Regions from separate parts of the Rhizobium sp. 01T417 genome, predicted to be linked through region 2. Evidence: predicted binding sites of a transcription regulator. Region 2 holds the regulator's gene; the other holds the start of a gene.
The links. The regulator LexA, encoded in region 2, represses DNA repair genes until DNA is damaged. The targets are predictions, from matches to a motif close to TGTTCNNNNTGTGTTCNG.
Positions count from the first base shown of each region.

Region 1: the regulator LexA is predicted to act here: its motif matches at 1,543-1,560, upstream of AC1DPR_RS08275 (UvrD-helicase domain-containing protein).

Region 1 is NZ_JBFTQH010000005.1:258,544-261,958, forward strand. Features, by position in the region: gene AC1DPR_RS08275 (UvrD-helicase domain-containing protein) at 1-1,500, opposite strand, end outside; gene AC1DPR_RS08280 (efflux RND transporter periplasmic adaptor subunit) at 1,908-3,074, shown strand; gene AC1DPR_RS08285 (efflux RND transporter permease subunit) at 3,071-3,415, shown strand, end outside.
Region 2 is NZ_JBFTQH010000022.1:1,873-5,287, forward strand. Features, by position in the region: gene AC1DPR_RS20325 (ComEC/Rec2 family competence protein) at 282-638, shown strand; gene AC1DPR_RS20330 (hypothetical protein) at 629-1,363, shown strand; gene lexA (transcriptional repressor LexA) at 1,344-2,060, opposite strand; gene AC1DPR_RS20340 (VOC family protein) at 2,260-3,144, shown strand; gene kdsA (3-deoxy-8-phosphooctulonate synthase) at 3,141-3,415, shown strand, end outside.

The DNA of each region.
Region 1 (3,415 bases), on a different contig from region 2:
GTCGGCGGCTGCGGCCAGCATCGGAATGTCGCGGGCGCGGGCATAATCGTGGAGGGCGCGCACCGTCGTATCGCCAAGACCGCGCTTCGGGGTGTTGATGATGCGCTCGAAGGCGAGGTCGTCGGCAGGCTGGGCGACGAGGCGGAAGTAGGCCATGGCATCGCGGATTTCGAGGCGCTCGTAGAAGCGCGGGCCGCCGATGACTCGGTAGTTGAGGCCGAGCGTCACGAAGCGGTCTTCGAACTCGCGCATCTGGAATGAGGCGCGCACGAGGATCGCCATGTCGTTGAGCAAATGCCGCTTTCCATTGGCGCCGCCGCGTTGAAGTTGCTCGATCTCCTCGCCGATTTCCCTGGCTTCCACCTCTGAATCCCAGGATGCGTGCACCTGGACCTTGATGTCATCGGGGTCGCTGCGGTCGGTGAAAAGCGTCTTGCCGAGGCGGCCTTCATTGTGAGCGATCAGGTGGCCGGCGGCGCCAAGGATATGCGCCGTCGAACGATAGTTGCGCTCCAGCTTGATGACCTTGGCGCCCGGGAAGTCCTTCTCGAAGCGGAGGATGTTGTCCACCTCGGCACCGCGCCAGCCATAGATCGACTGGTCGTCGTCGCCGACGCAGCAGACGTTCTGCGGCTCGCCCTTCGGGCGCTGGGCAAGCAGCCGCAACCACATGTACTGGGCTGTGTTGGTGTCCTGATACTCGTCGACAAGGATGTAGCGGAAGCGGCCGTGATACTCCTTGAGAAGATCCGGGTTTTTCCGGAAGATCGCGATCGGGTGCATCAGGAGATCGCCGAAATCGCAGGCGTTCAGCGTCGAGAGCCGTTGCTGATAGGCAAAGTAGAGTTCGCGGCCCTTGCCGTTGGCAAAGGCGCGGGCGTCGCCCTCGGGAATGTCGCCAGGGCCGAGGCCCTTGTTCTTCCAGCCATCGATCATTCCGGCGAACTGCTTGGCAGGCCAGCGCTTGTCATCGAGGCCTTCCGCCTGGATCAGCTGCTTGATCAGCCGGACGACATCATCGGTGTCGAGGATCGTGAAGTCGGAGCGCAGGTTTACGAGTTCGGCATGGCGGCGCAGAAGCTTGACGCCGATCGAGTGAAAGGTGCCGAGCCAGGGCATGCCCTCGACGGCGCCGCCGACGAGCACGGCAATACGTTCCTTCATCTCGCGGGCGGCCTTGTTGGTGAAGGTCACGGCAAGGATCTGCGAGGGGAAAGCGCGTCCAGTGTTCAGGATATGGGCGATGCGCGTCGTCAACACGCGCGTCTTGCCGGTGCCCGCACCGGCGAGCACGAGTACGGGGCCTTCCAGTGTCTCGACGGCTTCGGTCTGTTCAGGGTTCAGGCCGGAAAGATAATCGGGGCGCCTGCCGCCATCGCGAGCTGCCATGGCACGGGCGGCGAGCCCTCCGGCGGCTGGAGCGGCAGGGGTCGGCTGCTTGCGCGGCGGCTCGCCCGGCTCTTCATCGAAGAAGGGGATATCGTCGAAACTATTGCTCATGGCGCGTAATGTAGTGATTCGGGATCGAAAGACCAGAAAAGATGTTCTGCTTTCATTCCGCCCCGCACCCGCTGTCCTCAGCTTATGCAGTGCATTCGAGCAGGCCTGCCCGGGAATTGCCCAGTGCGCTGTAAGGGCGGGCTCGGTCGCGCGCAAACATCGTCAATAGAACTCAGAAAACAAAACCGTCATTTGACGTTGACGATGAAATTCTACAACACGGCAGGCGGCGGTCGAGAGTTGCCTGACAGTAACTCAGTCTTGAATTACAATTCAGTAATGCCGGACCAATTCGCTTGCTGGTGATCGGCAAAGAGACAATATTGTCGCAGACGCGCGGCAATTTGTCCTGCGAACGCCTCTTTCGATAGACCCTGGACTAGCCTCGAGTCCCTCTGGAGACGTGAATGCCATTTTGGAAGCAGTTTATAGTTTGCCTTGTCGTGATTGCGGCCGGCTTTGCTGGATGGGTTTTCTTCGTGCCAGGGGCTGGCGAGACGCTACGGAAGGCCGGCTTTTCAGAGGTTTCAAAGCTGGCGCCCGGTGAGGCTGTACCGAAGCCGGTGGGGAGCGAGGAAGGGCAATCGAGACGTCGCAGCGGCGGAGCAAACGCGCCCGTTCTGGTCGCCACGCAGGCCGTCGTTCGTGGTGTCGTCAATGATCGGCTGAGTGCCATCGGCACGGGCGACGCCATCCGCTCCGTGGTGGTGATGCCGCAGGCAAGCGGGACAATTCGCGAGATCCTGATCAAGTCGGGCGACAGGATCACCAAGGGGCAGGTGCTTGCAAAGCTAGACAGCGAAGAGCAGGTCATCGCTCGCGGTCAGGCCGATGTGGCGCTGAAAAGCGCCGTCGAGAAATCCAGCCTCTACCACAACATCAAATCCAGCGTGTCGCGCATGGATGTCTTCGATGCCGAAATCGCCGAGCAAGGCGCACGCCTTCAACTGCAGGCCGCCGAACTCAATCTCGAGCGTCGCAGCATTGTCGCGCCGATCGATGGCATTGTCGGCATCATCCCGGTCAACGTCGGCGACAACGTTTCGACGACGACACCGGTCGCGACCCTCGACGACCGGACCGAAATCCTGGTCGACTACTGGGTGCCGGAACGCTTCGCCAACACGATCACGGTCGGCCAGCCCGTGGAGGCAACGTCGGTGGCACGGCCAGGTCGGGTATTCTCGGGCGCGGTCGAGGCAATCGACAACCGCATTGACGCCGCCAGCCGGACAATGCGCGTGCGGGCCCGGATCGACAACGCATCGGACGAACTGCGCGCCGGCATGTCGTTCAATGTCGGGATGAGGTTTGGCGGCGACCAGTATCCCGCGGTCGATCCGCTCTCAGTCCAGTGGGATTCGCAAGGCGCGTTCGTCTGGCAGGTCGTCGACCGCAAGTCCGGCAAGGTGCGTGTCAGCATCGTGCAGCGCAATCCCGACTATATTCTCGTCAAGGCCGATCTGGACGATGGCGATGCAATCGTCACCGAAGGGCTGCAGCGTGTCCGTGAAGGTGGCGCGGTACGGGTGGCCGGCGAAGTGGCGTCGAATTCGGAGCCAGTCACGCAATGACCGTGACCGAGATGCAGGAGAAGCCGGCTTCCGGCAAACAGACCTTCACCGCGCTGTTTGTCAGGCGCCCGATCCTTGCGCTTGTCTTCAACGCCCTGATGATCGTTGCCGGCCTTGCAGCCTATGCCGGGATCGAAGTGCGCGAACTGCCCGATGTCGACCGACCCGTGGTGACGGTGCGCACGACTTTCGACGGTGCCTCGCCACAGACTATCGACCAGGAACTGACGAAGGTGATCGAGGGCGCTGCCGCACGCGTCAGCGGCCTCAAATCCATTTCCTCCAGTTCTCAGTTCGGCCAGAGCCGGGTGACGCTCGAATTCTCTGACTCCGTCGATCTC
Region 2 (3,415 bases):
GGAACCTCCGCTAACTTTCCGGACGCAATCCTTCGTGCCGTGGCCGACACGGATAAGGACGGCGTCGGATCGTTGTACCGTGTGGCTTCGTCTCGCCGTGGCAACGGAGATAGAGCATGGGCGGTTCTTCCTGGTTTCGTCCGTCTTCGCTGGGGCGGGCGCGATCCTCTGGTTCGTGCTTGGAAGTGCCCCGGCCGAGCTCCGGATGTCGTTTGCGGCGACGCTTGCCCTCGTCGCCGGTTTACGCGATCTGGTCAAGAAGGCCGCCGCACGAACATCCCTTGCTGCAGGTCGCCGCAGTAACGCCCGTCGTTTTCATCATATGCTTCTTTGGTGGCATCCTGCTGACCGCGATGATCGGCGGCTTCTCGACCGCGCTTTTCGCCGTCGAGCACTTCCACCGGCTCAACGCTTATGGTCTGCCGGCAAATCTCATGGCCATGCCGGTGGTCTCTTTCGTGGTGATGCCGATGGGCATGCTCGCTATGCTGCTGACACCTTTGGGCCTCGACGTCATTCCATGGAAAATTGCCGGTTTCGGGCTCGACATCGTGATCGCCATTGCCCAGATGGTCTCGACCTGGGCGGCAATATCGATATCGGCAGATTGCCGGGTTGGTATTTTCCTGTGGCGGTAGCAGGGTTCCTCTTACTTGCCCTTCTGCGCTCCAAGATCCGCTACCTCGGCGCTGGCATTGCGGCGCTGGCAACAGTGCTTGTTGTGGTTGCGCCGAGCGAACCGCCGCCCGACATGGTCATTGCCGAAGACGGCAATCTCGTCGCGATTGTGAGAGGACAAGTCCTTGCACCGAACCGGCCGCATCCGCCTGACTTCATTTTCGACCAATGGCGAATGGCGCTCGCCGCGGAGCTAGATCAACCACCGCAATTGTTGAAGGGTGTCAACGCTATCAGGCGGCGGGACATTCAAGGCAGATCGGAAAGGTTATCTGCCGTGGAATTGCGCAATGCCCGCGATGCGTTACGTCAGGCTGCGACGAGCGCTGAGAACCGATTTGTATGCCTGAAAGGCGTCTGGTGCACAGCCACGCACGATAGCGGCTACGTCGTGACGATCGTCGAAAATCCCGCTTACTTCGGCGCTGCCTGCGATACGGCCGATATCGTCGTGACACCCGCTCGCCTCCGCACGACGGGGTGTCGGTCGGGCGCACTTTTGTTCACCGGCGAAAACTTGCGTCGCTTTGGTGCCGCTGAGGTAAGGATCGACGATCAAGGTAGCCCCGTCGTCACGACGGCCTATACGAGGCTCGACCGCCCTTGGATCCGCCATCGGGCGTATAATTGGCGAAGCGGCACCTTTGACGGCGAGCCGCTTGCCTTCAATGATAGCGGCGAATGAGGCCGACAAGCTTGCCCTGGACCTTGACACGGTCAGGCCCGAAAATGCGCGTCTCGTAAGCCGGGTTTGCCGCCTCAAGTGCGATGGAGGCGCCTTTCCGGCGGAAGCGCTTGAGCGTCGCTTCCTCATCATCGACAAGCGCAACAACGATGTCGCCGGCATTGGCGGTGCTGCCGTTGCGGATGATTACCGTGTCGCCATCAAAGATGCCGGCCTCGATCATCGAGTCGCCCTTGACCTCAAGCGCATAGTGCTCGCCTGGGCCAAGCATGTCCGCCGGAACCGTGATGTCATGGGTATTGTTCTGAATTGCCGAAATCGGTACGCCGGCAGCAATCCGTCCCATGACCGGTACAGAGGCAGGACCGCCGTTGTCAGCCTGCGGCGCTGGCTTCGGCGCCACAACTGGCTGTGGTTTGCCGAGGCTGCCTTCGATAACGCTCGGCGAAAAACCGCGGCGGGGCTGCAGGCTCGGGTTATATGCCTCGGGCAGTTTGATGACTTCCAGAGCGCGGGCTCGATTCGGCAGTCGGCGAATGAAGCCCCGTTCCTCCAGCGCGGTAATCAGGCGGTGGATGCCTGACTTCGACGCGAGGTCCAAGGCATCCTTCATTTCATCAAAAGAAGGGGGGACACCGGACTCCTTCATTCGCTCGTGAATGAAGAGAAGAAGCTCCTGTTGCTTGCGCGTCAGCATCGAAGTTGAACCCCAGAGTCGTGAAACAAAGCCAGAACAGACACTATATGTTCCATATGTGTTCCGCAAGTACCTAAATTTTCGTAAAACTTGCCTGCAACTTGCTGAGTTTTTGCGTCTCATTTGACCGAAAGCGTAGAAGGGGGTTGCATTGTCCTGTTGCCCGGCGCACATCTTCGCAAATTCCGGAGAAGTTGCCATGAGCGAAGCGCATCCGCTGGACCACATCGTGCTGCCGGTTCCAAATATCAGGCTCTCGCGCGAGCGTCTCGGAAAGCTGGGATTCACCGTCGCGCCCGACGCCCGGCACCCGTTTGGGACCGAGAATGCCTGCATATTCTTCGCCGACGAAACTTATCTGGAGCCTCTCGGGGTCGCCAATGCCGAACTGCATGAAGCTTCGGCGCAGAAAGGCAATGTCTTCACCGCGCGGGACCGTGCCTTTCGATTCCGATGTGGAGACGATGGGCTGTCTGCCGTGGTCTTTGCGACGGCGGATGCCGATCGCGACCATGCCCGGTTTCTGTCCGAAAAGATCAATGGCGGCGAGATGCTGCAGTTCGAGCGGCCGATGAAGATGCCCGATGGCTCGGAGGTGACGGCTGCATTTAAGCTCGCCTTTGCAGTTGACCTGCGCGCTCCAGATTTCTTTTTCTTCACATGCCAACGTGTCAACCCGCTGCCAGCCGACCGGAAAGCCCTGCAAGTGCATGCAAATGGGGTGGTTGGGATCGCAGAGATCGTGCTTGGGGCACCCGACCCCAAGGCGTTTGGACCATTCCTGCGCGCCGCCGCCCACAGCTTGGGAACGACCAATGAGGCCTTCGGTGTGAGCGTGACAACTCCGAATGCCAGAGTGAGTGTTCTCTCCCCGGATGGACTGGACGCCTACTTCGACATCCCTGCGCCTTCCGACGATCGCGGTCTGCGTGGTGTTGCCATCGTTTTCAAAGTAGGCGATCTCGCCGTGACAGAAGCGCAATTGGCTGCTAACGGGATGACCTATACGCGCAAGAACAATCGAATTCTGGTGAAGGCCGCGCCCGGACAGGGCGCTCTCTTCGCCTTCGAGGAGAAACGATGAGCCAGACAAATTCCGAAGTCGTGGTCGGCGAAGGCGCCGGCCGCGTCACCTTTTCGAATTCCGGCAAGCTGTCGCTGATTGCCGGGCCTTGTCAGATGGAGAGCCGCGAGCATGCCTTCATGGTCGCCGGTGTGCTGAAGGAACTCTGCGACAAGCTTGGTCTCGGCCTCGTCTACAAGTCCTCCTTTGACAAGGCGAACCGGACGTCGCTGTCAGCGCAGCGCGGTATCGGCCTCGAAACGGCGCTTGAAGTGTTCGCCGATCTCAAGAG